DNA from 4 places in the Janthinobacterium sp. Ant5-2-1 genome. Region 2 is predicted to be linked to each of the others. Evidence: predicted binding sites of a transcription regulator. Region 2 holds the regulator's gene; each other region holds the start of a gene.

Region 1 (7,243 bases), on a different contig from region 2:
GGTAGCGCGTGGCGGCCGTGATCGGCGAGATGCGCGCCACTTCCGCCGGCGCATCGTTCGGCAGGATGGCCGCGCGGCGGTCCACGCCAGGGTGGCACAGCCAGCTTTTCGCGCTCGACACTAGACGGATAGGCGTGGTGGCGCCGCGGCTGCGGGCCATTTCGCCGACGACGAACGGCGCTTCCGCTTCTTCGGTAACCCACGGCAGGGCCAGGTCGCCGGCAGCCACTTCATCGGCGTGCGGCAGGTAGACGAACGATGGCAGCAAGGAGAGTTCTTCGACGGTGCCCGGCGCCGACAGTTGCGGCACTTTCAGCACGCCGTGGCTGGACTTTTCGCCGTCGCTCTCGACCAGGTTTACATACGACAGGGCGCTGTGGGTGGTGCCCAGGTCGATGCCGATGGCGTAGCGCGGGGTGTTCGGGGTGGCGTTCCTTGCGTCGTTCACAGTTCCACCTCGGCCGGTGCCAGGATGGCGGCGTCGTGCTGCTCGCTCAGTTTCGGCAGGCGCACGCTGGAGGCGCGCCAGCCGCGGTGGCTGAGGGTGCCCGTGAATGGCGCGGAACCGACCACGTTGCCCGTCAGGCGCACCTGGGCGCTGTCAAAACCTTCCTGCAGGACGATGCGGCTGCCTTCGGCTTCCTGGCGCACGGCGTCGATGGTGAAATATTCGCGCATGACCTTGGCGCAGCCTTCATGCACGACGCGGGCGGCCGCGCCGATGTCGGCGTCGGCATGGCTGCCCAGGTTTTCCTGGGTGAAGTCGATCAATCGCGCTTCGCGTTGCAGCAGGGCCAGCAATTGCAGGGCCGCGTCCGGCGTGGCTTCCTTCAAAATGACGGGCGCGGCGGCCGGCGTCGGCACGGGGGCTGGCGCCGGAGCCACTGGCGCGACGGGAGCAGCCTCGGGCAAGGACAGCTTTTCCACGCGGGCCGCATAGGCGGCGTCCGACAGGGTGCTGAAGAAGGCGCCGAAAGCCAGCGGGACTCTGCGCCAGAACGATGGGTGGGACGATGATGTGCTCATAGGGAACTCGTTTCTCTGATCTGTAGGGAGGCGTCGGCGGCGCGCCCGATGGCGGGGCCGCTTCGCAGGGTAGTGCCTGTGCCGGGTCTATAGGGCCGGCTGCGTTTGCCCGCATGATACCAGCTACCGGGCCGGCGCCAAAGTCGCCGCCCCCCGCGCAGCCAGCCTGATGCGTGGATTTTCTTTGTTCCTGCGCAAAGAAACGGTGAATGTTGCGCCGCTTCGACTAAAATCGCGCATTATCTTTTCGCATTGCCTTTATGCCATGTCTACCGACTTTTCCCCCTATCTAGGCAGCAGCCTGTATATCGACAGCGATCATCCGGCCGTGCGCGCCAAGGCGGCCGCACTGGCTGCAGGCGCCGTGGGCGACGCCGCCATCGCGGCCCGCTGCTTTGCCTTCGTGCGCGACGAGGTGGCCCACAGCTGGGATTACCGGCGCAATCCCGTTACCTGCCGCGCTTCCGACGTCTTGCAGCATGGCACGGGCTATTGTTATGCGAAGAGCCATCTGCTGGCCGCGCTGCTGCGCGCCAACGGCATTCCTGCCGGCCTGTGCTACCAGCGCCTGGCCGTCGGCGAAGTGGGGCCGCCGTTTTGCCTGCATGGCTTGAACGCCGTGTATCTGCAGGACTTTGGCTGGTACCGCATCGATGCGCGCGGCAACAAGCCCGGCGTCGATGCCGCCTTCGTGCCGCCACGCGAGCAGCTGGCCTTTCCCGTGCTGGCGCCCGAGGAGCGCGACTTGCCGGAAATCTGGGCGGAACCGCTGCCGCAGGTGGTGGCGTCCCTGACCGGCCATGCGACCGTGCAGGACGTAGCGGCGAACTTGCCTGATATCACATTGCTGCCGCTGCAAAAATAATCCAGGAAAGAAATCATGAAAAAAGTGTATGTGGGTTTGATCGGCCTGATGCTGCTGGCCGGTTGCGGCGGCAAGGGCGAGAGCGGCGGGCAATCGAGCGCCGCGCGCCTCGATGGCAAGGAAAAGGGCAGCGAGTTTCTTGCCTATGAGCATAGCATCAGCGTCGATACGCACGAGGCGCAAGTGCGGCCCCTGTATGAAAAAGTGGTCGCCGCCTGCAAGGCCGATACGGAAAACGGCTGTTTGCTGCTCGATTCCAGCCTCGACAGTGGCCGTTACGTGCACGCGCGCATCAGCATGCGCGCCAAGCCGGCCGGCATCAGGAAGCTCGTCGCGCTGGTCGCGGCCGAAGGCGACGTCACCAGCCAGGGCACCAAGGTGGAAGACCTGGGCCGACCTGTGCTCGACAGCAAGAAGCGTCTGGAGATGCTCAAGCAGTACCAGGCCCAGCTGCAAGACCTGGAAAAGCGCTCGGGTGCGAACGTCGACGCCCTCATCAAGGTGACCAAGGAGCTGGCCACCGTGCAAGTGGAACTGGAGCAGGCGACGGCGGCCAACGCGCTGTTGATGCAGCGCATCGATACGGACTTGCTGAACGTGGCCATCAGCGCCGAAGGCAAGCAATCGTTCTGGACGCCTGTCAAGCGGTCGCTGGGCAATTTTACGGACAACCTGTCGGAAGGCGTGGCCAACGCCATCACGGCCATGGCGTACATCCTGCCGTGGCTGATCGCTTTCGTGCTGTTGTTCCCGCTGGGCCGCAAGGGCTGGCGTCGTTTGCGCGGCATCAAGCGCTAGGCGCGCGCCGCAGACGTGAACAGGGCCTGCGCGCGGCAGGCCCTGGAGCGGCGTTACATGCTTGCCGCAGCTTGATCAAGCGTGATGGTTTGCCGTGTTGGTAGACACGACTTCGGCCGCTTTTTTCGGACGTTTCTTGATATTGCTGCCGGTACTGCCTTCATCGTCGACCTTGACCTGGCTCGTGCTGACGCCACCCGCCGGGGCCGTAGGTGCGGCGCATGCGCTCAACAGCAACAGGGCGCATACGCCCGCGATCATATTTTTCATGAGTGAACTACCTAAGTAAGTGAAGTAAAGGGAAAGAAGCAAGTACCACGCTGATTTCATGTTTACTTACGCCGCCAGGCAGTGCGGCGCAAGAGAGTCATATCTTAGTGCGCTTATCAAGAAAGCTCAATTAGTTTTTAGATAATTCCAGATTCCCCAGGAAGTGGCGCTGCTGCACCAAAACGGTGGGCCGCGCGCCGCCCTGTCGCCCCGCCCCCGCCACTCCAGGGCAATGTGCCTGGCATGCATTCTGCTTTAACAACATCGTATGCTCAGCTCGACCCCCACGAACCCTACACAGGAGTCCCCATGTCACGACGCATCATCCTGAAAGCGGCCGCCGCCGGCGCACTGGCCCTGGCCACGTCCATCACCATGCAGGCAGCCTTGGCCGCCGATACGATCAAGGTGGGCATTTTGCACTCCCTGTCGGGCACCATGGCCATTTCCGAAACGTCGCTGAAAGACGTGGCCTTGATGACGATCGCCGAGATCAATGCCAAGGGTGGCGTGCTGGGCAAGAAGCTGGAAGCCGTCGTCGTCGACCCGGCGTCGAACTGGCCTTTGTTTGCGGAAAAAGCGCGCCAGCTGGTGGCGCAGGATAAGGTTGCCGTCGTGTTCGGCTGCTGGACGTCCGTGTCGCGCAAATCCGTCTTGCCGGTGTTCAAGGAACTCAACAGCCTGCTGTTTTATCCGGTGCAATACGAGGGCGAGGAACTGGAAAAGAACGTGTTTTATACGGGCGCCGCACCGAATCAGCAGGCCATTCCCGCCGTCGAATACCTGATGAGCAAGGATGGCGGCGGCGCCAAGCGCTTCGTGCTGCTGGGCACGGATTACGTGTATCCGCGCACCACCAACAAGATCCTGCGCGCCTTTCTGAAAAGCAAGGGTGTCAAGGATAGCGATATCAGCGAGGTCTACACACCGTTCGGCCATGCCGACTATCAAACCATCGTCGCCAACATCAAGAAGTTTTCCACGGGCGGCAAGACGGCCGTCATTTCCACCATCAATGGCGATTCGAACGTGCCGTTCTACAAGGAACTGGGCAATGCCGGCTTGAAAGCCACGGACGTACCCGTCGTCGCGTTTTCCGTGGGCGAGGAAGAGCTGCGCGGCATCGATACCAAGCCCTTGCTTGGCCACCTGGCGGCGTGGAATTATTTCGAGTCCGTCAAGAATCCCGTGAATACGACTTTCATCAAACAGTGGAAAGCCTATGCCGTGGCGCAAAAGCTGCCGAACGCGGGTTCGGTGGTGACGAACGACCCGATGGAAGCGACCTATGTCGGCATCCACATGTGGGCGCAAGCCGTGGAAAAAGCCAAGTCGACGGACACGGACAAGGTGATCGCCGCCATGGCCGGCCAGAGCGTGAAAGCGCCATCGGGCTTCACCCTGACCATGGACGCCACCAATCACCATTTGCACAAGCCCGTGATGATCGGCGAGATCAAGGCCGATGGGCAATTCAATGTCGTGTGGAAAACCAAGGAACCGATACGTGCCCAGCCGTGGAGCCCGTTTATCAAGGGGAATGAGGGCAAGCAGAAGTTATGAGTTAGCGGCCAAAAGGCCGGGGTCAGTCGCTTCGCGATCGGAATTCGTCCCATTGGGACGAATTCCCCCGACGGGACTTGGTGTCCCTGTCTGACCCCAGATTTTCGCTTGGGCTGAAATAACGATGAGAGGTCTTTCCGCATGCGTCTGCTACGTCGTATTTTGCTATTACTTTGCCTGTTGCCGTTGTCAGCGCAGGCCGCCATCCCTCCCGACCTGCTCAAGCCGCTATCCGGCGACGACCCCGATACCAGAGTCGCCGCCGTCGCCCAGATCGCCGCCCTGGCCACGCCCGAGGCCGCCCGTGTGCTGCAAGCCTTGCAGGACGATCAGTTATATGCCGCGCCCGACGGCAAGGTCTACATCGTCGACGGCGAGCTGGCGTATGACCCGTCGACCAGCAAGAGCGTGCCTCTGCCGGACGGCATCGATGGCGTCATGGTCAACAACCGCTTGCGCTCGGCCGTGGCGGGCGCTCTGTCGGGGCTGAAACTGCTGGCGCCTGAGCGGAGCACGCGCCTGGCTGCCGCGCGGGCGCTGCAGCAATCCGTCGATCCGGCGCAGCTGCCCTTGATCCACAAGGCGCTGGCGCAAGAGAGCGATGCCGAGATCCAGCAGATATTGCAAGTGCTGATCGCCAGCGCCAACCTGCATGCGCCAGACGCCGTCACGCGCAAGCAGGCCGTGCAGGACCTGGCGGGCAGCAGCGATGCGCGCTTGCTGCCCGTGCTGCAAGCCATGTTGGAGAAAGGGGGTGAACCGGACGAGGCCGTGCAGCTGGCCGCCATCGACACCATGGGCCAGATCAAGGGACGAGTGGCACGCATGGAATTCGCCGGCAATGTCTTCTACGGCATCTCTCTGGGCAGCGTGCTGCTGCTGGCCGCCTTGGGGCTGGCCATCACCTTCGGCTTGATGGGCATCATCAATATGGCGCATGGCGAATTACTGATGATAGGCGCTTACACGACGTATCTGTGCCAGCTATTTTTTCGCACCTATTTGCCTGGCCTGCAGGAGGCGTATCTGCTGGCCGCCTTGCCGGCCGCCTTTCTCGTCGCGGGACTGGTGGGCGTGGCGCTTGAGCGCACGGTCATCCGCTGGCTGTACGGGCGGCCGCTGGAAACCCTGCTGGCCACCTGGGGCATCAGCCTGATCCTAATGCAGACGGTGCGCACGATCTTCGGCGCGCAAAACGTGGAAGTGGCCAATCCCGCGTGGATGTCGGGCGGCGTCACCGTGCTGGGCGGCCTCGTGCTGCCGTACAACCGCCTGGCCATAATCGTCTTCGCCGTCCTTGTCGTGATGGCCGTGTGGCTGATCCTCAACAAGACGCGCCTGGGCCTGTTCGTGCGGGCCGTCACGCAAAACCGCCGAATGGCCGATTGCGTGGGTGTGGCCACGGGCAAGGTCGACATGCTCACTTTCGGCCTCGGTTCCGGCATCGCGGGGCTGGGTGGCGTGGCCTTGTCGCAGCTGGGCAACGTGGGACCGGACCTGGGCCAAAGCTACATCGTCGATTCCTTCATGGTGGTGGTGCTGGGCGGCGTGGGCCAGCTGGCCGGCACCGTGATCGCCGCGCTGGGCCTGGGCGAAGTGAACAAATTTCTCGAACCGGTGGCGGGCGCCGTGCTGGCGAAGATCGCCATTCTCGTGTTCATCATCATTTTCATCCAGCGCCGGCCGCAGGGCCTGTTTGCCATGAAGGGACGCAGCGTCGAATGACTACCTCCTATCCGATAAAGCAGGGCCTGTTCACGCGGCCCGTCTGGCTGGTCATTGCCGCCTGCACGCTGCTGGCGGCAATGTTGCCGATCTTTAACCTGGCGTTTGCCGAAGGTCATGCCTTGCACGTGTCCGCCTACACGGTGGCGCTGGTGGGCAAGTTCATGTGCTACGCGCTGGCCGCACTGGCGCTGGACCTCGTCTGGGGCTACACGGGCATCCTGTCGCTGGGACACGGCGTGTTCTTTGCGCTGGGCGCGTATGCCCACGGCATGTATCTGATGCGCGCCATCGGCGAGCAGGGCCAGTACCACAGCAGCTTGCCCGACTTCATGGTCTTTCTCGACTGGAAAACCTACCCGTGGTACTGGGCCTTCACGGAACACTTCTGGTACTGCATGGCCCTCGTCGTGCTGGTGCCGGGCGTGCTGGCTTTTGTCTTCGGTTACTTTGCGTTTCGCTCGCGCATCAAGGGCGTGTATTTTTCCATCATCACGCAGGCGATGACGTATGCCTTCATGCTCTTGTTCTTCCGTAATGACACCGGCTTTGGCGGCAACAATGGTTTCACGGATTTCAAGACCATCCTCGGCCACAGCATCACGGCGCCCGCCACCCGGGCCGTGCTGTTCCTGCTGACCCTGGCCTTCCTGCTGGCGGCCTTGATCGGCGCGCGCGCCATCGTCCGCTCGAAACTGGGCAGGGTGCTGCAGGGCGTGCGCGACAGCGAGGCGCGCTTGATGTTCCTCGGCTACAACCCGCTGTGGTTCAAGCTGTTCGTCTGGGCCTTGTCGGCCGTGCTGTGCGGCATCGCCGGCGCCTTGTACGTGCCGCAAGTGGGCATCATCAACCCGTCCGAAATGTCACCGGCGAATTCCATCGAGATGGTCGTGTGGGTGGCTGTCGGTGGGCGGGGCACCTTGATCGGTCCCATCCTGGGCGCCTTCACCGTCAACGGCTTGAAAAGCTGGTTCACGGCCGCCTTGCCGGAACTGT
Region 2 (7,243 bases):
AGAGCAAAATGAGTACGACCAGGGCCTTGCCGCCGGCCCAGGCCAGGGTTTCGGCCAGGTTGTCCGAATCGCGCGTGAGGGCGGGAATGAGGATCAGCAGGGGCACGACGGCCAAGTCCTGGAACAGCAAAATGCCGATGATCTTGCGCCCGTGTTCGCTTTCGAGTTCCAGCCGCTCGGTGAGCATTTTCGAGACGATGGCCGTTGACGACATGGCCAGCGCGCCGCCCAGGGCGAACGCGGCTTGCCAGCTCAGGTGGATGTAGGCGGACAGGTAATGTCCGACGAGCCAGCCGAAGACGACGGTGGCGATGATGGTGGTGACCACCTGCGCCATGCCAAGGCCGAAGACGATGCGCCGCATGGCGAGAAACTTGGGCAGGGAAAATTCAAGCCCGATGGAAAACATCAGGAAGACGACGCCGAACTCGGCCAGGGTGTGGCTGGCCTCGTTTTCCGCCGCCAGGCCCAGCGCATGGGGCCCGATGACGATGCCAACGGCCAGGTAGCCCAGCATGGGCGGCAAATGCAACATTCTGAAAGCGACCACGCCCAGCACGGCGCTGCCGAGTAACATCAGGGTCAGTTCAAGCGAGGAAAACATGGGTTGCCCGGTACGGTCAATGGAAATCGTTGTTTGTTGTGACTGGCAAGTTTTTTGCTTTCCTAATTCGTTTATACTTTGGGCATGAGTGTAACCCATGAAAAAACAATGCTGAAAGCTTTTGATCGAATTGACATGCAAGCGACGACCGAGCGCGCTGTCGCGCTGGCCCGTACTACCTTGCAGATCGAGTCCGACGCCATCGTTGCGCTGCACGCGCGCCTGGCCACGGACGACAGCGTGGGCCGCGCCGTGGCGCTGTTGCTGCAATGCAAAGGAAGAGTCGTCGTCTCCGGCATCGGCAAGTCCGGCCATATCGCGCGCAAGATTGCCGCCACCCTCGCTTCCACCGGCACGCCGGCCCTGTTCGTGCATCCGGCCGAAGCGGCCCATGGCGACTTGGGCATGGTCACCTCGGACGATGCTTTTATTGCCATATCGTACTCGGGCGAGTCGTCCGAACTGATGGCCATCATGCCCGTCGTCAAGCGCATGGGCGGCGTACTGATTTCCATGACGGGCAAACCGAATTCCAGCCTGGCCCAGCTGGCCGATGTGCACCTGGATATTTCCGTTGAAAAAGAAGCCTGTCCGCTGAACCTGGCGCCGACGGCCAGCACCACCGTCACCCTGGCCCTGGGCGACGCGATCGCCGTGGCCTTGCTCGACTTGCGCGGCTTCAAGGAAGAAGATTTCGCCCGCTCGCACCCGGGTGGCGCCCTGGGCCGCCGCCTGCTCACGCACGTGCATGACGTCATGCGCAGCGGCGAACGGGTGCCGAAGGTACCCGTGCAGGCTTCCCTGCTGCAGGCGCTGGAAGAAATGACGAAGAAGGGCATGGGCATGACGGCCGTTGTCGATGGGGACAACCGCCCCGTGGGCGTGTTTACGGATGGCGACTTGCGGCGCATGTTCGAGCGCGTGCAGGATTTCACGCAAGTGGCGATCCGCGATGTCATGCATGCGCAGCCGCGCAGCATCGCGCCCGAGCGCCTGGCCGTCGATGCCGTGGCCGTGATGGAGCAGTTCCGCATCAACCAGATGCTGGTCGTCGACGCCGACGGCAAGCTGGTGGGCGCGCTGCATATCCATGATCTGACGCAAGCGAAGGTGATCTGATGGACAGCGTAGCGGACAACCTGGCGCGCGCGGCCAAGGTCAAACTGATGATCTTTGACGTCGATGGCGTGCTCACCGACGGCAGCCTGCATTTCGGCCCGGACGGCGAGATGATGAAAACGTTTAATGTGTATGATGGCCTGGGCATCAAGCTGCTGCAGGAATCGGGCGTGCAGACGGCCATCATCAGCGCGCGCCGCTCGGCCATCACGGCGCGCCGCGCGCAGGACCTGGGCATTACCCATGTGCACCAGGGCGGCCACGACAAGCTGACGCCGTTTCGCGAACTGCTGGCGCTGACGGGCTTGACGGAAGAGCAATGCGGCTATATCGGCGACGACGTCATCGATGCACCCATCCTGAAGCGCGTGGGTTTTGCCGTCAGCGTGCCGGGCGGGCGCCCGGAAGCGCAGGACCTGGCGCACCATGTGACGCAGGCCGGCGGCGGCCGCGGCGCCGTGCGCGAGATCTGCGAATTCCTGCTGCGCGCCCAGGACAACTATGCGCGCGTCATGGCGCCGTTCCTGGAGTGAGGCGCGCCTTGCCGCCAGTGATATTGGAAAGAGTGAAACCCTATGCGTAAGCCAGGAGGCGCCCATCGCTGGCGCACGATTTTTACCCTGCTGGGCGCGGTTGTTGTCGCGCTGGGCAGCTTTTGGCTGCTCGAAGTGATGAACAAGAACAGCCAGGACATCAAGGCCAGCAAGCATCTGGATGAGCCTGACTATTTCATCACCAATTTCAGCCTGGTGCGCATGGATTTGACGGGTAAGCCCAGCTATATCGTATCGGGCACCAAGCTTACGCATTATCCGGCCGACGATTCGTCCGATATCGACCAGCCCTTCGTGCGCAAGCTCACGCCCGGCATGCCGCCGTTGAACATGAACGCGGAACTGGCGCATATCGACCAGGACAATACCCGGTTGCAATTGCACCGCAAGGTCGTGATCGACCGCGTGGCCAGTCCGAAGGCGCAGAACCTGACGGTCAAGACGGAAGCGCTGACGGTGTTTCCGGACGAGGAAAGAATGGAAACGGACGTGCCTGTCGATATCCTGACGGGCACCTCGCGCCTCAATGGCATCGGCATGAAAGCCAATAACGCCACCGGCGAGGTGGAAGTGCAGAATGCGCTGCGCATGGTCCTCCCGCCGAAACCGCGCCCGGCCGCGGCGGCAAAATGACAGAATGAAACAAGGAAACCATACTATGAAGAACATCTTGCTGTTGACCGTATTTTCGCTGGCCATCATGGGCGTGGCGCATGCCGAGAAGGCCGATTCCGAGAAGGAAGCCGTCATCACGGCACGCAGCGGCCACGTCGATGACGTCAAGCAGGTGCGTACCCTGACGGGCGACGTCGTGCTGGTGAAAGGCACCCTGACCATGAAGGCGGGCCGGGCCCTGATCACGGAAGACCCGCAAGGCTACCAGTTCATCACCTTCTGGGCCGATCCCGGCAAGCTGGCCACCTTCCGCCAGAAGCGCGATGGCGCTGGCGACCTGTGGGTCGAAGGCGAAGCGGAGCGCGTGGAATACGACAACAAGACGGAAGTGGTGAAACTGTTTTCCCGGGCCAAGCTGACGCGCCTGGAAGGCACGAAAGTAACCGACGTGGCCAATGGCGCCTTCATCTCGTATGACAGCCGCAAGGAAGTGTTTGCGATGGAAAACTCCAACAGCGGCACCAGCACCCCCGATGGCGGCAGCGTGCGCATGGTGATCCAGCCGAAGACCAAGGCGCCGGCGGCGGAGAAAGCGCCGGCCACGCCTGCGCCAGGAAAGAAATAATGGACAATACTCGTTGCGGCAGCACCCTGATCGTTCGCGGTCTGCAAAAAACCTATGGCAAGCGGCAAGTCGTGCATGATGTTTCGCTGCAAGTCGAATGCGGCGAAGTGGTGGGTTTGCTGGGCCCGAACGGCGCCGGCAAGACCACCTCGTTCTACATGATCGTCGGCCTGGTGCCGTCGGACGGCGGCAGCATCGATATCAGCGGCGTGGACATTTCCAGCCTGCCGATCCACCGCCGCGCGCAGATGGGTCTGTCCTATCTGCCGCAGGAAGCGTCCGTGTTCCGCAAGCTGACGGTGGAAGACAATATCCGCGCCGTGCTGGAAATCCAGACCGTCGAAGGCCGCCCCCTGAAGAAGGCCGAGATCGAGGAGCGCCTGGATAAACTGCTGGCCGACTTGCAGATTGAAAAGCTGCGCGAGAACCAGGCCCTGTCCCTGTCGGGTGGCGAGCGCCGCCGTGTGGAAATCGCCCGCGCGCTGGCCACCGATCCCCGTTTCGTGTTGCTCGACGAGCCGTTCGCCGGCGTCGATCCGATCGCCGTGATCGAGATCCAGCGCATCGTGCGCTTCTTGAAGGAGCGCAATATCGGCGTGCTGATCACCGATCATAATGTGCGCGAGACGCTGGGTATTTGCGACCGTGCCTATATCATCAACCAGGGCTCGGTACTGGCGTCGGGACGCCCCGACGACATCATCGCGAACGAGTCGGTACGCCGGGTCTATCTGGGCGAACACTTCCGCATGTAAGCCAATGAAACAATCATTGCAGCTGCGCACTTCGCAGCACCTGGCACTGACGCCGCAGTTGCAGCAATCGATACGCCTGTTGCAATTGTCTACCCTGGAATTGCACCAGGAACTAGAGCAACTGCTGACGGATAATCCCCTGCTCGAGCGCCTCGACGATCCGCTCGACCGCTCCTTGCGCCTGCTGTCCGACGGGGCCTTGAGTTCCACGGCCGCACCGGCCGAAGCGCCGCCCCAGCCGCCAGGCCAGGAAGCGCCCGCGGCGCCGGCCGAAGCGGAAACCTTTGACGGCGAGGCGGGCGAGGGGCCAGCTGCCGTGGATGGCGGTGACAGCGACTGGAGCGAGGCGAGCCGGGGCAAGGCGCCCGACGACGAAGATTCGCGCCCGCAACTGGAAGCCCATCACTGCACCCTGCGCGAACACCTGATGGAACAGATGCGCGTGACGGTGCTCGAATTGCGCGACCGCGCGCTGGTCGAGCTGATCATCGACGCGCTCGACGACAATGGCTACCTGGAAGAGTCGCTCGACGACATTCTGGCGCGCCTGCCGGAAGAGCTGGAAATCGACGCCGACGAGATGCGCACGGCCTTGTCGCTGCTGCAAAGTTTCGATCCGCCCGGCGTGGGCGCGCGCAATGCGTCCGAATGCCTGGCGCTGCAGATCAAGCGCTTGCCGCACATCGCCATGGTGACGCGGCGCATGGCCCTCGTCATCGTGGAAAAGCACCTGGCCTGGTTTGCCCAGCGCGATTTCAACAAGCTGAAAAAAGCCCTCGATTGCGACGATGAAGACTTGCGCGAAGCGCAGACGGTGATTCGCCAGTGCAATCCGCATCCGGGCGCCGTGTTCGCCTCGGACGTGTCCGATTACGTGGTGCCCGACGTCGTCGTCAAGCGCGCGCGCAATGGCTGGCAAGTCACCTTGAACAACGATGTGATGCCGCGCCTGCGCGTCAACGCCATGTATGCCAACCTGCTCAAGCAGGGCAAGGGCGAGGGCGCCATGGGCGCACAGTTGCAGGAAGCCAAGTGGCTGATCAAGAATATGCGCCAGCGCTTCGACACGATCCTGCGCGTGGCACAGGCGATAGTAGAAAGACAAAAGAACTTTTTCTCGCACGGGGCCGTTGCCATGCGCCCCCTTGTGCTCCGTGAAATAGCTGATACACTGGGTTTACACGAGAGTACTATCTCGCGGGTAACAACTCAAAAGTACATGCTGACCCCGCACGGCATGTTCGAGTTGAAATATTTCTTTGGTAGCCACGTCGCCACCGAAGCGGGGGGCGAAGCGTCATCGACGGCGATACGGGCATTGATCGTGCAACTGACAGGAGCAGAAGACCCTAAAAATCCTTTATCCGACAGTAAGATTGCGGACATGCTGGGGGAACAAGGCATGGTGATTGCGCGACGTACTGTTGCCAAATACCGGGAAGCGTTGAAAATTCCGCCAGTGAGCCTGCGTAAGTGTTTGTAAGTTTTTTTCGGTTCCTCTGCGGGCCGGATAGGATGGACCGCACGAACCCGATCATCTTTAGGAGTGTGTATGAATCTCACCATCAGCGGACATCATCTCGAAGTGACACCAGCCATCCGTGAATACGTACAAACGAAGCTGGAACGCGTGAAACGTCATTTCGATCAAGTTATCGATATCGCCGTGATTCTGACCGTGGATAACCTCAAAGAGAAAGAAAAACGTCAAAAGGCCGAAGTCAACCTGCGTTTAAGTGGCAAAACCGTCTATGTGGAAAGCCTGGCGCAAGACCTGTATGCCGCGATCGATGCCCTGATCGACAAGCTCGATAGGCAAGTGATGAAATACAAAACCAAAGTGCAAGGGCACGGTAAAGAGGCGATCAAGCATCTGCCAGACAACTCCGAGGAAGACGCCGTCGTCGCCGTTTAAGGCCACCCGCTTCCAGCAGTTGTGATCAACTAAGGGCGCACATCTTGCGCCCTTTTTTGCGCCCGTACCTTTTGAACGCAATGTTCCCCGCACAGGGGCTAGAATGTTTGCACTTTCACTTCTTTCCTGCCTGCCATGAGCGACTTCGTCCAGACCTCCATCCGCAACCGCACGGGGCACATCGTGCTCGACCGCCCGAAAGCCTTGAATTCCCTGTCGCTGGAGATGGTGCGCGCCCTGAGCGCGGCCCTGCTGGCCTGGCGCGACGACCCGCAGGTGGACGCAGTGGTGATCCGTTCCAGCAGCGAAAAAGCGCTGTGCGCCGGCGGCGACATCCGTTTCTTTTACGATGCGGGCCTGGCCACGCCGCAAGGCGGCAGCGCCTTGCTGGAAGATTTCTTTACGGAAGAATACGCTTTAAATCATTTGATTCATTTCTATCCGAAACCGTATATCGCCGTGATGGATGGCGTGGTGATGGGCGGCGGCATGGGCGTGGCACAAGCCGGGCCCGGCAACCGCCTGCGCATCGTGACGGGCCGCACGCGCATGGCCATGCCGGAAGTCAATATCGGTTTGTTTCCCGACGTGGGCGGCAGTTATTTCCTGTCCCGCCTGGCAGGCCAGCTGGGCCTGTATTTGGGCTTGACGGGCTTGACGATCAGCGCGGCCGACGCCCTGTACACGGACCTGGCCGATGTCTACCTGCCCGAGGCGCAGATGGGGGCGCTGCTGGCCCTGTTCGAGTCGACGCCGGGCGAGGCCTTGCCGGTGGCCATCAAGGCCCTGGCCGCGCCGTTTCAGGCACAGGCAGGCGTTTCCTCGCTGGCGGCGGCGCGCGCGGCGCTGGACCGCCATTTCGGCGCCGGCTCCGTGGCGGCCATCATGGCCTCGCTGGCGCAGGACGACAGCGCGTTCGCCGCCAAGGCGCTGGCGGCCATGCGCCTGCGTTCGCCCTTGATGATGTCGGTGACCCTGGAATTGCTGCAGCGGGGGGCTCACCTGGGCGTGGCCGATTGCCTGCGTCTGGAGCGCACGGTGGTGCGCCACAATTTC
Region 3 (7,243 bases), on a different contig from region 2:
TTACTTCGATGCCAGCTTGAAGACCCACACGGAACCGCCCTGTTCCAGGAAGTTGACCTTCTTCGCCACTTCGCCGCCCCACAGCGGTACCGCGCCACCCCAGCCGGATACGACGGCCACGTATTGCGTGTCACCATCCTGCCAGGTGACGGGTGGCGCCACGACGCCGGAGCCCGTCTGGAATTTCCACAACTCCTTGCCCGTCTTCGCGTCGACGGCTTTCAGGAAACCTTCCGGCGTACCATAGAACACCAGATTGCCGGCCGTGCTCATCACGCCGCCCCACAGCGGCGCGTTGTTCTTGATTTCCCACACGATCTTGCCCGTCTTCGGATCGACGGCGCGCATGGCGCCAATGTAGTCGTCAAACAAGGGCTTGATGGTGAAACCGGCGCCGAGGAAAGCGCCGCCCTTCTTGTAGCTGATCGGCTCATTCCAGATATCCATGCCCCATTCGTTCGCCGGCACATAGAACAGCTTGGTTTGCGGCGAGTACGCCATCGGCATCTGATTTTTTGCGCCGAGGAAAGCGGGCGCGGCAAACACAGTCGTACCCTTCTTGCCTTCCTCGCCCTTGGTCGGGTCGCCAGGGCGGCCGGCGGCGATGTAGTTCGGCCGGCCCGTCTTCAGGTCGATGCTGCTGGCCCAGGTGATTTTCTTCACAAACGGAAAGGCGTTCTGCAGCTTGCCCGTGTTGGCGTCGATCACATAAAAGAAGCCGTTGCGGTCGGCCTTGCCGCCGTAGCGCTTGCCATCCATGTCGAAGGTGACGAACTCGTTGGCGCCGTCGAAATCCCAGGCATCGTTCGGCGTATTTTGATACGCCCACTTGATCTGGCCCGTTTTCACGTCCAGCGCCACGGTGGACGACGAGTACAGATTGTCGCCGGGACGCAAGTGGCTGTTCCATGGCGCCGGGTTGCCCGTGCCAAAGTAGGCGAGCTTGGTTTGCGGATCGTAGGTGCCACCCATCCACGTCGAAGCGCCCCCCGTTTTCCACAGGTCGCCGGGCCAGGTCTTGTTCACCGTTCCCGAAATACCGTTGTCGATGGCCTTGCCATCCTTGTCGTAGCGGTGGCCCATGTGGCCCTCTACCGTCGGACGGCTCCACACGAGGTCGCCCGTCATCGGGTTGCGCGCTTCGACCCGGCCCACGATGCCGAATTCGCCGCCCGACACGCCCGTCAGCAGCAAGCCTTCGGCGATCAGCGGCGCGGCCGTCATCGAGTAGCCGGCCGCATAATCGTCGACCTTTTCCTTCCAGACGATCTTGCCCGTGTTCTGGTCCAGCGCCACCAGGTAGGCGTCGAGCGTGCCGAAGATCACCAGGTTGCCATACAGGGCGGCGCCACGGTTGACCACGTCGCAGCATGGCATGATGCCGTCCGGCAAGCGATGCTCATACTTCCACAGTTTGGCGCCCGTTTTCAAGTCGACGGCAAAGATGCGCGAATACGATGCCGTAACGAACATCTTGCCGTTGTGAATCAGCGGCTGCGATTCCTGGCCCCGCTGTTTTTCGCCGCCAAACGAGAACGACCAGGCCGGCACCAGCTTGGCCACCGTCTTGTCATTGATCTGCGTCAACGGCGAATAGCGCTGGCCCTGCGTGCCCATGCCGAACGACAGGACGCTGGCCGGATTCTTCGCCGTGTTGTCGAGCATGGCATTGGTGACATTGCCCACGTCGGCCGCCTGGACCAGCGATGCCAAACTCAAACCGACGAGTATCCCCATGATTTTTTTCTGCACAATCATCTCCCTCTGTTTTATTAGTATGTGTATCAAGTCTTGCGGTGCTCATGCGACTGGGCATGTAACAAGGCGCACTCTTCATCGGTGAACAGGCGCGAACGCGTCAAAAAGCGCTTGCCCGTGCCGTTGTCGAGTGAAAACATGCCGCCATTGCCATCGACCACATCGATAATCAACTGGGTATGCTCCCAGTACTCGAATTGCTCGAGTCCCATGTAGAACGGTGTGCCATTCAAATTGCCGAGATAGATGTCGGTGTCGCTGACATCGAACTCGCCCAGCGCGTAGCACATGGGCGTACTGCCGTCGCAGCAACCGCCCGACTGGAAAAACATCAGCGGGCCGTGACGCTGGCGCAACTCGTCCATCATTTCCAGCGCCGCATCGGTGGCGACCACCCGGGCGATTGCTACACTCATGGCATCCCTTTCTGCGCGCCGCGCCTGGATTGACAGGCGCGGCGCGTATACCGGTTTAGAAGAAGCCCAGCGCTTTCGGGCTATAGCTCACCAGCAAGTTCTTCGTTTGCTGGTAGTGATCGAGCATCATCTTGTGGTTTTCGCGGCCGATACCCGATTGCTTGTAGCCGCCGAACGCGGCGTGGGCTGGATACAGGTGGTAGCAATTGGTCCACACGCGGCCCGCCTGGATGGCGCGTCCCATGCGGAAGGCGCGCGAACCGTCGCGCGTCCACAAGCCGGCCCCCAGGCCGTACAAGGTATCGTTGGCAATCGCCAGCGCATCGGCCTCATCCTTGAAGGTGGTCACGGACACGACCGGTCCAAAGATTTCTTCCTGGAAGATGCGCATCTTGTTGTTGCCCTTGAACACGGTCGGACGCACGTAGTAGCCGCCTTCCAGGTCGCCCGCCTGCGTGTTGCGCTCGCCGCCGGCCAGCACTTCGGCGCCTTCCTGACGGCCGATGTCGAGGTAGGACAGGATTTTCTCCAGCTGCTCCTGCGACGCCTGCGCACCGATCATGGTGGACGAATCGAGCGGATTGCCCTGCTTGATGGCCGCCACGCGCTTCAGGGCGCGTTCGATGAATTTCTCGTAGATCGATTCCTGGATCAGCACGCGCGATGGGCAGGTGCACACCTCGCCCTGGTTCAGCGCGAACATGGCAAAACCTTCCAGGCACTTGTCGAAATACTCGTCATCCGCATCCATCACATCTTCAAAGAAGATGTTCGGCGACTTGCCGCCCAGTTCCAGGGTGACGGGAATCAGGTTCTGCGCGGCGTAACCCATGATTAGGCGGCCCGTGCCCGTTTCGCCCGTGAAGGCGATTTTGGCGATGCGCTTGCTCGACGCCAGCGGCTTGCCCGCTTCCAGGCCGAAACCGTTGATAATGTTCAGCACGCCCGGCGGCAGCAAGTCGTCGATCAGCTCGATCAACACCATGATGGAAGCCGGCGTCTGCTCGGCCGGTTTCAAGACCACGCAATTGCCGGCAGCCAACGCTGGCGCCAGTTTCCACACAGCCATCAGAATCGGGAAATTCCATGGGATGATCTGGCCCACGACGCCGAGCGGCTCGTGGTAGTGATAAGCATAGGTTTCCGCATCGATTTGCGCGACGGAACCTTCCTGCGCGCGGATGCAGCCGGCAAAATAACGGAAATGGTCGATGGCCAGCGGAATGTCGGCGTTCATCGTTTCGCGGATGGGCTTGCCGTTGTCGATGGTTTCGGCCGTGGCGATCAGGCCCAGGTTCTGTTCGATGCGGTCGGCGATGCGGTTCAGGATATTGGCGCGCTCGGCAGGCGACGTCTTGCCCCAGGCATCCTTGGCGGCATGGGCGGCGTCCAATGCCAGCTCGACGTCTTCCGCCGTGGAACGGGCGATTTCGCAAAATGGCAAGCCCGTGATCGGCGTGATGTTAGGAAAGTATTCACCTTTTACTGGGGCAACGAATTTGCCGCCGATATAATTGTCATAGCGTTGTTTGAAAGGATTGGCTACGCCCAGTTTGCTGATGTCTGCGAGATTCATGTCGTCCTCTATCGGGTTAATTAGAATGGAATTGCTGTAATTAAAATCAAACGTCCTGGTACAGATGGGGTGAGTACACGCAGTCTTCCGCAAATGCCGTGCCAGCTCGCCATCCCACTACAAACTTAGCCGCTTTTACCCTTGTTGCAAGGGCGCGGCGTCAATACCGGTGCGCTTTTCAGCGCATGCCCGGGCTTGAGCCGCTGCACAATGGAACAGGTGTACCAGACTGGAACACCTGTTCCTGTGGGACTAGCGAATCACCACGCCCCATGGCAATTCACCCACGACAATATCGGCCACCTTGCGCGCGCTGGCCGTGTCGATGACGGAAACGCTGCTCGAGCGGCCATTGGCCACGTACAGCTTGGCGCCATCGGGCGTGATGGCCATGTTCCACGGGCGCTTGCCGACAGGAATGGTGGCCGCCACCTCGTTGCTGGCCGTGTCGATCACCATCACCGTGCCGTCGATACCGTTCGAGACATACACTTGCTTGCCGCTAGGATGGACCACGATGCCATTCGCATTCTTGCCTGCCGGAATGGTGGCAATGGCCTTGCGCTCGGCCATGTCGATCACGTAGACGGCATTGACCAGTTCGCACGCCACATAGGCGCGGCCTGAGTCTGGACTGAAACCGATGCCGCGCGGCCGCAGTCCCACAGCGATGGACGCCACCTGGCGGCGCTGCGCCACATCGATGACATCGATTTGTTCAGCCTCTTCCGCGCTGACCAGCAGCCAGCGCCCATCCGGGCTGAAGACGGCATGTTCCGGGTTGCGTCCGTGCACTTTGATATCGGCGAGCAAGCTACCGGTATGGCCATCGAGCAAGGCCACGCTATTGTTTTCCTCGACGGCCACGGCCACGTGACTACCATCTTGCGAGGCGCTGACGCCTTCGGGCGACTTGCCCAGCGCCACCGTGCGCACGGGGGTGCCGCCAGCGTTATCGATCAGCAGCAAGGCGCTGCTGGCCGCATCCGTGACGAACAATTGCCGCCCGGTGGGGTCGGCGGCGATGCCGCGCGGACGCTTGCCGGCTGCAATCTGGCGCACTACCTGGTCGGTCGCCGTGTCGATCACGCTCAAGGTGCCCGATTTTTCATTGGGAACATAAGCAAATGGAGCGGCCTGGAGGGTGCTGCTGGCGAGCGCAGGCAGCAGCCAGCACACCTGGCGCAAGCGCGAGAAGAAGTTGGGCATAATCACCTTTCGATGGCAAAACAAAGGAAAAGCGCGCGGCATCGGCGCATCTGAACATTGCTGTATGCAAACGCCGTGCCACTGACACGCGTATAATTTCAGCCCACCAATGGAGACATGGCAGGCATATTGCTTGATACAACGATGCAGACCTGCGCCGCGCACGCGACCAAAGCAGGCTTTTATTCACATTGGAGAATCCGCATGCAGTACCGTTTCCGCCTGAACACCATCGCCAGCCTGTTTGTCGCCGGCAGCGCTACCCTCGCCCCCCACGTCTTTGCCGCCGAGGCAGCTGCCCCGGCCAACGGGCAACTGATGGATACGGTGGTCGTCAGCGGCAGCCGCATTGCCCACCCCAGCCAGGAAGTACCGGCCTCGATCGACGTCGTCGACAGCGCCCGCATCCAGGATGGGCAAATCCGCGTGAACGCGTCGGAAGCGCTGGCCGCCGTGCCGGGCTTGGTCGTGCAAAACCGCCAGAACTACGCGCAAGACTTACAAATCTCGTCGCGCGGCTTTGGCGCCCGCTCGGCCTTTGGCGTGCGCGGCGTCAAACTGATCAGCGATGGCATTCCCGCCAGCATGCCCGATGGCCAAGGCCAGGCCGCCACCTTCAACCTCGATACGGCCGAGCGCATCGAAGTGCTGCGCGGACCGTTTTCTGCCATCTACGGCAACCACTCGGGCGGCGTGATCCAGCTGTTTTCCAAGGATGGGCAAAATCCCCCATCCGTCGAACTGAACGTGACGGGCGGCAGTTTCGGCACCAGCAAGGTAGATCTCTCGGCGCAAGGACAGGCCGGCGGCATCGGCTACGTGCTCGACGGTTCACGCTTTCGCACGGACGGTTTCCGCGACCACAGCGCCGCCACGCGCGAACAGGCGTTCGGCAAGATCACCGTCAAGCCCAATGTGGACAGCAAGCTGACCATCGTTGCCAACAGCCTGCACCAGGGCAACACGCAAGATCCGCTGGGCGCCACTTGGGCCACGTTTGCCCGCGACCCGCGCGCCGGCGAAACCGATGCGAGCGACACGCAAAACCCGAAGCGCACCCTGGCCGAGCGCTATAACACGCGCAAGAGCATCGACCACCAGCAAATCGGCGCCACCTATGAACAGTCGTTCGGCGAAGACCGCCTGCATGTGACGGCATACGGCGGCAACCGCGACGTGATCCAGTACCAGGCTTTTACCAAGGGTTTCCAGGGGCCAGCCAGCCATTCGGGCGGCGTGGTCGACTTCCAGCGTGAGTTCTATGGCATCGATACCAATTGGCTGCACGTGAACCAGCTGGCTGGCGGCAAGCTGAGCACCACTATTGGCATCGACTATGGCCGCTCCAGCGATAACCGCACCGGCTATGAAAATTACATCGGCAACACGTTTGGCGTGAAAGGCAAGCTGCGCCGCGACGAGCAGGACGTCGTCTCCAGCCTCGATCCGTATATCCAGACGGAATGGCAAAGCGGAGCATGGCTGCTCAGCGCAGGTGTGCGCTACAGCAAGATGAAAGTGTCGGTCAACGACCGCTATCTCAGCAATGGGAACGACAGCGGCAGCCTGGAGTTCAGCCACACGACACCGGTGCTGGGTCTGCTGTATAAACTGACGCCGGACGTCAACGTATACGCCAGCGCCGCGCGCGGCTTCGAAGCGCCCACCTTGAACGAACTGTTTTACTCGGGCACGGGTGGCGGCTTCAATTACCAGCTGAAGCCGGCCACCAGCACCAACCTGGAAGCGGGCATCAAGGCCAGGATCGCCAACAACACGCACGTGAACGCGGCCGTGTTCCAGATCAAGACCAACGACGAGCTGGTGGTCGACAGTTCCAGCGGCGGACGCACCAGCTACCGTAATGCGGGCAAGACCTTGCGCCAAGGCATGGAAGTGTCGCTGGACTCGAACTTGCCATATGGCTTCACGGCGAAAGTGGCGCTGACCAGCTTGCACGCCGTGTATGACCAGGCGTTTGGCAGCGTGCGCGAAGGCAGTCGTTTGCCTGGTGTGCCCAGCGCCAACCTGTTCGCGGAACTGGCCTGGAAAGACACGCTGGACCGCTTTGGTGCGGCGCTGGAAAGCGTGGCCAGCAACCAGGTCTACGCGGAAGACAGCAACAGCGAAAAACCGGCGCCCGGCTACACGGTGTTCAATGCGCGCTTCAACGCCAAACAAAATGTGGGGAACTGGCGCTTCAAGGAATTTGCCCGCCTGAACAATCTTTTCGACAAGACCTACGTGGGTTCCGTCATCGTCGGCGACAGCAACAAGCGTTACT
Region 4 (7,243 bases), on a different contig from region 2:
GCGCTGGTGCGCTCGGTCGGCGGCGCGAACTTCCGCATCCCGCATGCGGGCGCCACGGGCCTCGATGAGAATAAACGCATACCGGCCGCGGCCGTCACCGTGGAAGACGCCTTGCTGATCGCTCGCCTGGCCGCGCGCGGCCCCTTGAAAATGCACCTGATACTGACGCCGCAAACCCTGCCGGAAGCTGACAGCTACAATGTGATCGCCGACTGGCCGGGCACGGACAAGGCCGACGAAGTGGTGGTGGTCTCGGGCCACCTCGATTCCTGGGACCTGGCGACGGGCGCGCACGACGACGGCGCCGGCGTGGTGGCGGCCATGGGCGTGGTGGAAACCCTGAAAAAGCTCGATTACCGCCCGCGCCGCACCATCCGCGTGATCGCCTGGATGAACGAGGAAAACGGCGGGCGTGGCGGCCAGGCCTATTTCGAAGCCCACAAGCAGGCGCTCGGCAAGCAATATGCGGCCATCGAGATGGATAGCGGCGCGGGCCGCCCGTTCGGCATCAAGGCCAGCGTGGGAGCGAAGGCGGAAAAACTGTTTACGCCTTTGCTGGCCGCCCTGCAGCCGATGGGCGCGCATGCGTTCACGCGCCGCGACGCGCTGGGCACGGGCGACTTGCACCGCCTGGAAACGGGCGGCGTGCCCAGCTTCGAGCCGCTGGTCGACAGCCACAGCTACTTCCATTACCACCATACGGCGGCCGACACCCTGGACAAGGTCGACCCGGAAAACCTCAAGCGCAACGTGGCGCTGATGTCGTCGCTGGCCTGGTTCCTGGCCAATATCGACGGCGAGATCGGCCGCGCGCCGGAGCAGGGTGAATAGGCGCCAATGTCGCTACCCGACCTGAACCTGTTGATCACGCTCGACGTCCTGCTGGCCGAAGGCAGCGTCACGCGCGCGGCGCAGCGCTTGCGTTTGAGTCCATCGGCCATGAGCCGCGCCCTGGCGCGGCTGCGCGAGACGACGGGCGATCCGCTGCTGGTGCGCGCCGGGCGTGAGCTGGTGCCCACGCCGCGCGCGCTGGAGTTGCGCGAACGAGTGGGGCCCCTGTTGGGCGAGGTGCTGGCCGTGCTGGGACCGGCGCAGGCATTGGACCCGCGCCAGCTGGCGCAAACGTTCACGCTGCGTTCGAGCGACGGCTTCGTGGAAAATTTCGGTCCTGCGCTGCTCGCGCATATCGGCGCGCAGGCGCCTGGCGTGCGTCTGCGTTTCGTGCAAAAGCCCGACCGCGAAAGCGTGCAGCTGCGCGAGGGCAGCATCGACCTGGAAACGGGCGTGATCGGCAGTCTCACCAGTCCGGAAGTGCGCACCCGCAGGCTGTTCGGCGACCGTTTCGTGGGCGTCGTGCGCAGCGGCCATCCGCTGGCGCAAGGCGAGATCAGCGCCGAGCGCTATGCGGCCGGTCAGCATGTGCTGGTGGCGCGGCGCGACCAGGATACGGGGCCGATGGACGACGCGCTGGCCGTGCTGGGATTGCAGCGCACGATCGCCAGCATTGTCGGCGGCTTTACGGCGGCGTTGGCGCTGGCCGCCGGCTCCGACCTGATCGCCACCGTGCCGGAACGGCATACGGGCAATCTGCGCGCCGGCATGTTCACCTTTGCGCTGCCGCTGCGCATGCCCGAGCTGACCGTGTCGCTGATGTGGCATCCGCGCATGGATGCCGACCCCGCCCACCGCTGGCTGCGCGGCTGCGTGGTCGACGCCTGCGCGGGCCAGATCAACGGGGGTTGATGCCTCCGCGCGCATCATGCGGGCTTTCCAGCCTTGTTCATGACGCGGCCGAGCACGAAAATGGCCAGCGCGGCAAGTATCAGCACGCTGGCCACGCCAAAGGTGGCGTGCATGCCGCCTATCATGGCGGCTGGCCGGGCGCTGGCGATATCGCCGGCGCCGGCAGCGAAGACGGCGCCCATCACGGAGGCGCCCGTGACGAGCCCCAGATTGCGCGACAGATTGAGCATGCCGGAGATGACGCCGCGCTGCTCGGGAACGATATTGACCATCACGGCCGTATTGTTGGCTGCCTGGAACAGCGCGTAGCTGGCCGTGAGCAGCATGATCGGGGCGACGTAGCCAGCAATGCCCAGGCTGGCGGGCAAGAGGGCCAGCGCCAGGCTGGCGCCGGCCGCGCCGCACAGGCCCGCGCCGCCCATGCGTTGCGCGCCATAGCGGTCCACCAGCCAGCCGGATGGCACGCCGCAGAACGCCGCCACCAGCGGCCCCGCCGCCAGCACCATGCCAGTGACTGCCGCGCCCAGGCCCAGGCCGCGCGCCAGATAGAAGGGACCGACCACCAGGGTGGACATCATCACAGTCGACACCAGCATGCTGGTCGCCAGGCCGGCGCCGAGCACGGGCGCGCGCAGCATGGCCAGGCGTATCAGCGGCGCCGGCGCCTTCAGTTCGACGCGGACAAACAGGATGGCGCCCACGCAGGCAGCCAGCAGCAGCCCCACGTTGCGCGCGCCGAAATGGCCGCGGCCCAGCGTCATGGCCAGCGCATAGGCGACCAGGGTCAGCGCCAGCAGCACGGTGCCGCGGTGGTCGAACACGGGGCGTTTGGCATTGGCGCCGCGCTGGTCGGCGGGAAGGTAGCGCCAGGCCAGCAGCAGCGCCACGCCGGCCAGCGGCACGTTGACGAGGAAAATGGCTTGCCAGCCGAAGCGCGCGATCAGCAGGCCGCCCAGCGCGGGGCCCAGCGTGGTGCCGACGGCGGACATGGTGCCGAGCAGCCCCATGGCGCTGCCCGTCCTGGCCTTGGGCACGGTGCTGCCGACAAAGGCCATGGTCAGCGCCATCATGACGGAAGCGCCCAGGCCCTGCAGGGCGCGCGCGGCGACCAGCAGCCACAAGGTGGGCGCCAGCGCGCACAGGATGGAGGCGACGGCAAACAGGGCGATGCCGGCCAGCAGCAGGCGGCGCCGGCCGACCATGTCGCCGAGACGGCCCACGCTGACGATCAGGGCCGTGATGGCCAGCAGGTAGGCCAGCACGATCCATTGCACGTCCTGGAACGGTGCATGCAGAGCCCTGGCCATGTCGGGCAAGCCCGCGTTGGCGATGCTGGTGCCCAGCGCTGGCAGCAGCATGGCCAGCGACAGGCTGGCAAGCGCGCCGCGCACGGGTCGCGTGATGGCCTGCTGCTCGGGTGGTGCGGATGTTGACGGTGGTTGCATGGCGTGGCGGATCCTCGAATAGGGTCACCACATGGTACTGAGGGATATGGCATGGCGGAAGACGCCGCATGTGCATTGTGCTGTTGCGTCTGACGCCATGTGAGCTGAAAGAAACTACATCGCTAGGCTAGATCGCATTGAGCGGTATTTTGAGGTAGCGCACGCCGTTGTCTTCCGGCTCGGGCAGCTTGCCCGCGTTGATGTTGACCTGGATGGCGGGCAGGATCAGGGTCGGCATGTCGAGGGTGGCGTCGCGGCTGGTGCGCATGGCCACGAATTGTGCTTCCGTGATGCCGTCGCGCAGGTGGATGTTGCTGGCGCGCTGTTCCGCCACCGTCACTTCCCAGCGCGCCTCGCGGCCGTTGGGCGGGTAGTCGTGGCACATGAACAGCCGCGTCTGCGGCGGCAGCGACAGCAAGCGCTGCGCGGAGCGGTACAGCAGGGCAGCGGAGCCGCCGGGAAAATCGCAGCGGGCCGAGCCGACATCCGGCATGAACAGGGTGTCGCCGACAAACACGGCGTCGCCGATCTGGTACGCCAGGTCGGCCGGCGTGTGGCCGGGCACGTGCAGGGCGCGCACTTCCAGCGTGCCAATGTGAAAGACCTGGTCGGGCGCGAACAGCTGGTCGAACTGCGAGCCGTCGGCCCTGGCGCCGTCCTGGTGGTAGACGGCCGCGAACGCCTGCTGCACCGTCTGGATGGCGGCGCCGATGGCCACGTCGCCACCCAGCTGCTGCTGCAAATAGGGTGCGGCGGACAGATGGTCGGCGTGCGCGTGGGTTTCCAGTAGCCAGCGGCATTGCAAGCCGTGTTCGCGCACGAAGGCGATCACCTTGTCGGCCGAAGCGGTCGAAGTGCGGGCCGCCTTCGGGTCGTAGTCGAGTACGGAATCGATGATGGCGCAGTCGCGGCCATCGGCCTCATACACGACATAGGTGACGGTGGCGGTGGCGGGGTCGAAGAAAGCTTGGATTTGTGGGGTCATCACGGCGGCAGTGGACGGGCAGGGAATAACATTATATCGCCAGAGATCGTTCAAAAAATGTTGAAAATTAACATTTAACATGCGAAAAACAGATAAGCGAACGAGCCAGGCGCGCGACTACCGTGCGCACCCTGTGTCTTGCCGCGTGCTAACCTCATTCTTCCAAGGAGGAATTCATGAACGATATCACTGCACGCAGCGAACAGTACCGCGGTTTTACGATTTCCGTGACCCCGCAAAAGGATAACGACGACTTATGGGATTTCACCTACCGCCTGCAGCGCGAAGGCGAGCCGGACGCACAGGCGATCACGCGCAGCCGCACCCTGGGCGGCTACGCGGCGCCCGAGACGGCTTGCACGGCGGGTCTCGAAGTGGCCAGGACGGAAGTGGATAATCTGCTGCGCCCTTGAGCCAGCGTAAATCGTTTAGCCCGAAAGTGCGCCTGGCTGCGGCCGGCGCGTGAAACACGTCGCTGCCAGTCGCGCTTCATGCTACGATTTCCAGTATTGAGTCAGTCACCAAGGAGGCACCCCATGAATAGCAGTTCTAAAATTCACTATAAAGGCTGGGAAATCGTTCCCCTGGCCGTGCCCACCACCGACGGCAAATGGTCGGCCAGCTGCGACATCGAACGCGCCACGGCGGAAGGCCTGGAAGTGTTCGAAGGCTCGACCATGCAGTTCGTGCGCGACGACGAGGAGGGCGCCATTGCCGCCGCCTGCGAAGAGGCCGTGCGCCAGATCGACAATATCATCGCCAATCCGCTGGTGCGGCTGGCCTAGTTTGCCTTGGTAGTATCAATTGTATAAATCAGCCGGCGCCCGCCGGCTGTTTTTATTGCGCGTCTTGCAACCTGGGCTTCCACCGCGATGTGTACCTGTTACATGTTTCATTCAATGTTTCAAAATGAGTTTCATGAAACAATAGTGAAACATTTTTGATACCAAACGTGACATCGCTGTTCCGCTGCGCCACAGCGCACGGTGCGTGGCCTCGTGGCCGTTTGCCTGCCTTTTCACTCTGCATTCGACGGTTTCCGTCCAGACAGAAGGGGCCTGGCACGGCATTTGCAATACTGATGCTCATAGCCACTCCGTGAAACATTCGGGACCATCCGAAACCCATAAGGTGAACACATGACTCAATACTCCGCAGGTGCCGCATTCCGCAAGGCCGTCCAGGAAGAATCCCCATTGCAAGTCGTCGGCACCATCAACGCCAACCACGCCTTGCTGGCCAAGCGCGCCGGTTACAAGGCCATCTACCTGTCCGGCGGCGGTGTCGCGGCCGGCTCGCTGGGCTTGCCCGACCTGGGCATTTCCAGCCTGGACGACGTGCTGACCGACATCCGCCGCATCACCGACGTGTGCGACCTGCCGCTGCTGGTCGACGCCGACACGGGCTTCGGTGCATCCGCCTTCAACGTGGCGCGCACGGTGAAATCGATGATCAAGTTCGGCGCGGCCGGCCTGCATATCGAAGACCAGGTTGGCGCCAAGCGCTGCGGCCACCGTCCGGGCAAGGAAATCGTGAGCAAGGAAGAGATGGTCGACCGCATCAAGGCGGCCGTCGATGCGCGCACGGACCCGAACTTCGTCATCATGGCGCGCACCGATGCGCTGGCCGTCGATGGCCTGGAATCGGCACTCGAGCGCGCCATCGCCTGCGTCGAGGCGGGCGCCGACATGATCTTCCCGGAAGCCATCACGGACCTGGACATGTACGCCACCTTCGCCAAGGCCGTCAACGTGCCGATTCTGGCCAACATCACGGAATTCGGTTCCACGCCGCTGTTCACCCTGGATGAACTGCGCAGCGCCCACGTGGGCCTGGCCCTGTATCCGCTGTCCGCCTTCCGCGCCATGAACAAGGCGGCGGAAAACGTCTACCAGGCGCTGCGCCGCGACGGCACGCAAAAGAATGTGCTCGACACCATGCAGACGCGCATGGAGCTGTATGAATCGATCAATTACCACGACTTCGAGCAAAAGCTCGACGCGCTGTTCGCCGCGCAGAAAAAATAATCGCATAGAAAAAAGCGGGCCGCTCGATGGCCCGCCGCACTGGACTGACAATCATCTTCTGGAGAACACAATGACCGCACCGCAAGCCGCCACTTTCAAGCCTAAAAAATCCGTCGCCCTGTCCGGCGTCACCGCCGGCAATACGGCGCTGTGCTCGGTCGGCAAGACCGGCAACGATTTGCACTACCGCGGCTATGACATCCTGGACGTGGCCGACAGCTGCGAGTTCGAGGAAATCGCCTACCTGCTGGTGCACGGCAAGCTGCCGACGTCCGCCGAACTGAAAGGCTACAAGGCCAAACTGAAATCCTTGCGCGGCTTGCCGTCAGCCGTGAAACTGGCGCTGGAAGCGCTGCCCGCCGCCGCCCACCCGATGGACGTGATGCGCACGGGCGTGTCCGTGCTGGGCTGCACCCTGCCGGAAAAAGACGACCATAACGCGCCGGGCGCGCGCGACATCGCCGACCGCCTGATGGCGTCGTTCGGCTCCATGCTGCTGTACTGGTACCACTACAGCCATAACGGCAAGCGCATCGAAGTGGAAACGGACGACGACTCGATCGGCGGCCACTTCCTGCACCTGCTGCATGGCGAAAAACCGTCGGCGTCGTGGGAAAAAGCCATGCATACGTCGCTGATCCTGTACGCGGAACACGAATTCAATGCCTCGACCTTCACCAGCCGCGTGATCGCCGGCACGGGGTCGGACATCCACTCGGCCATCACGGGCGCCATCGGCGCGCTGCGCGGCCCGAAACACGGCGGCGCCAACGAAGTGGCGCTGGAGATCCAGAAACGCTACGACAACCCCGACGAAGCGGAAGCGGACATCCGCGAGCGCGTCGCCAACAAGGAAGTGGTGATCGGTTTCGGCCACCCCGTCTACACGATTTCCGATCCGCGCAACGTGGTCATCAAGGAAGTGGCGCGCAATCTGTCGCTGGAAGCCGGTTCCACGAAAATGTTCGACATCGCAGAGCGCCTGGAATCGGTCATGTGGGAAATCAAGAACATGTTCCCGAATCTGGACTGGTTCTCGGCTG

What was found. Region 2 encodes sigma-54, which starts transcription at its own class of promoters, with help from an activator protein. Its sites were predicted from a motif close to TGGCANGNAANCTGCTTT; they were not measured.
Region 1: urtA (urea ABC transporter substrate-binding protein) is a predicted target of sigma-54. The motif match lies at 3,199-3,216, and genes of this name have one in related genera.
Region 3: adh (aldehyde dehydrogenase) is a predicted target of sigma-54. The motif match lies at 3,837-3,854, and genes of this name have one in related genera.
Region 4: prpB (methylisocitrate lyase) is a predicted target of sigma-54. The motif match lies at 5,233-5,250, and genes of this name have one in related genera.

Annotation. Positions count from the first base shown of each region.
Region 1 covers NZ_LNCE01000001.1:17,942-25,184, reverse strand. The annotation lists gene ASN89_RS00105 (Hsp70 family protein) at 1-448, opposite strand, end outside; gene ASN89_RS00100 (DUF2760 domain-containing protein) at 445-1,026, opposite strand; gene ASN89_RS00095 (transglutaminase-like domain-containing protein) at 1,292-1,891, shown strand; gene ASN89_RS00090 (DUF4349 domain-containing protein) at 1,907-2,689, shown strand; gene ASN89_RS00085 (hypothetical protein) at 2,765-2,959, opposite strand; gene urtA (urea ABC transporter substrate-binding protein) at 3,269-4,522, shown strand; gene urtB (urea ABC transporter permease subunit UrtB) at 4,664-6,247, shown strand; gene urtC (urea ABC transporter permease subunit UrtC) at 6,244-7,243, shown strand, end outside.
Region 2 covers NZ_LNCE01000035.1:69,643-76,885, forward strand. The annotation lists gene ASN89_RS12805 (monovalent cation:proton antiporter family protein) at 1-604, opposite strand, end outside; gene ASN89_RS12810 (KpsF/GutQ family sugar-phosphate isomerase) at 713-1,723, shown strand; gene ASN89_RS12815 (KdsC family phosphatase) at 1,723-2,256, shown strand; gene lptC (LPS export ABC transporter periplasmic protein LptC) at 2,299-2,910, shown strand; gene lptA (lipopolysaccharide transport periplasmic protein LptA) at 2,936-3,517, shown strand; gene lptB (LPS export ABC transporter ATP-binding protein) at 3,517-4,272, shown strand; gene ASN89_RS12835 (RNA polymerase factor sigma-54) at 4,277-5,755, shown strand; gene hpf (ribosome hibernation-promoting factor, HPF/YfiA family) at 5,825-6,187, shown strand; gene ASN89_RS12845 (enoyl-CoA hydratase/isomerase family protein) at 6,323-7,243, shown strand, end outside.
Region 3 covers NZ_LNCE01000083.1:7,241-14,483, forward strand. The annotation lists gene ASN89_RS23620 (PQQ-dependent methanol/ethanol family dehydrogenase) at 1-1,737, opposite strand; gene ASN89_RS23625 (DUF779 domain-containing protein) at 1,785-2,174, opposite strand; gene adh (aldehyde dehydrogenase) at 2,230-3,750, opposite strand; gene ASN89_RS23635 (beta-propeller fold lactonase family protein) at 4,003-4,959, opposite strand; gene ASN89_RS23640 (TonB-dependent receptor family protein) at 5,164-7,243, shown strand, end outside.
Region 4 covers NZ_LNCE01000016.1:181,480-188,722, forward strand. The annotation lists gene ASN89_RS06720 (M20/M25/M40 family metallo-hydrolase) at 1-831, shown strand, start outside; gene ASN89_RS06725 (LysR family transcriptional regulator) at 838-1,743, shown strand; gene ASN89_RS06730 (MFS transporter) at 1,758-3,188, opposite strand; gene ASN89_RS06735 (MBL fold metallo-hydrolase) at 3,316-4,173, opposite strand; gene ASN89_RS06740 (hypothetical protein) at 4,350-4,586, shown strand; gene ASN89_RS06745 (hypothetical protein) at 4,710-4,958, shown strand; gene prpB (methylisocitrate lyase) at 5,313-6,200, shown strand; gene prpC (2-methylcitrate synthase) at 6,271-7,243, shown strand, end outside.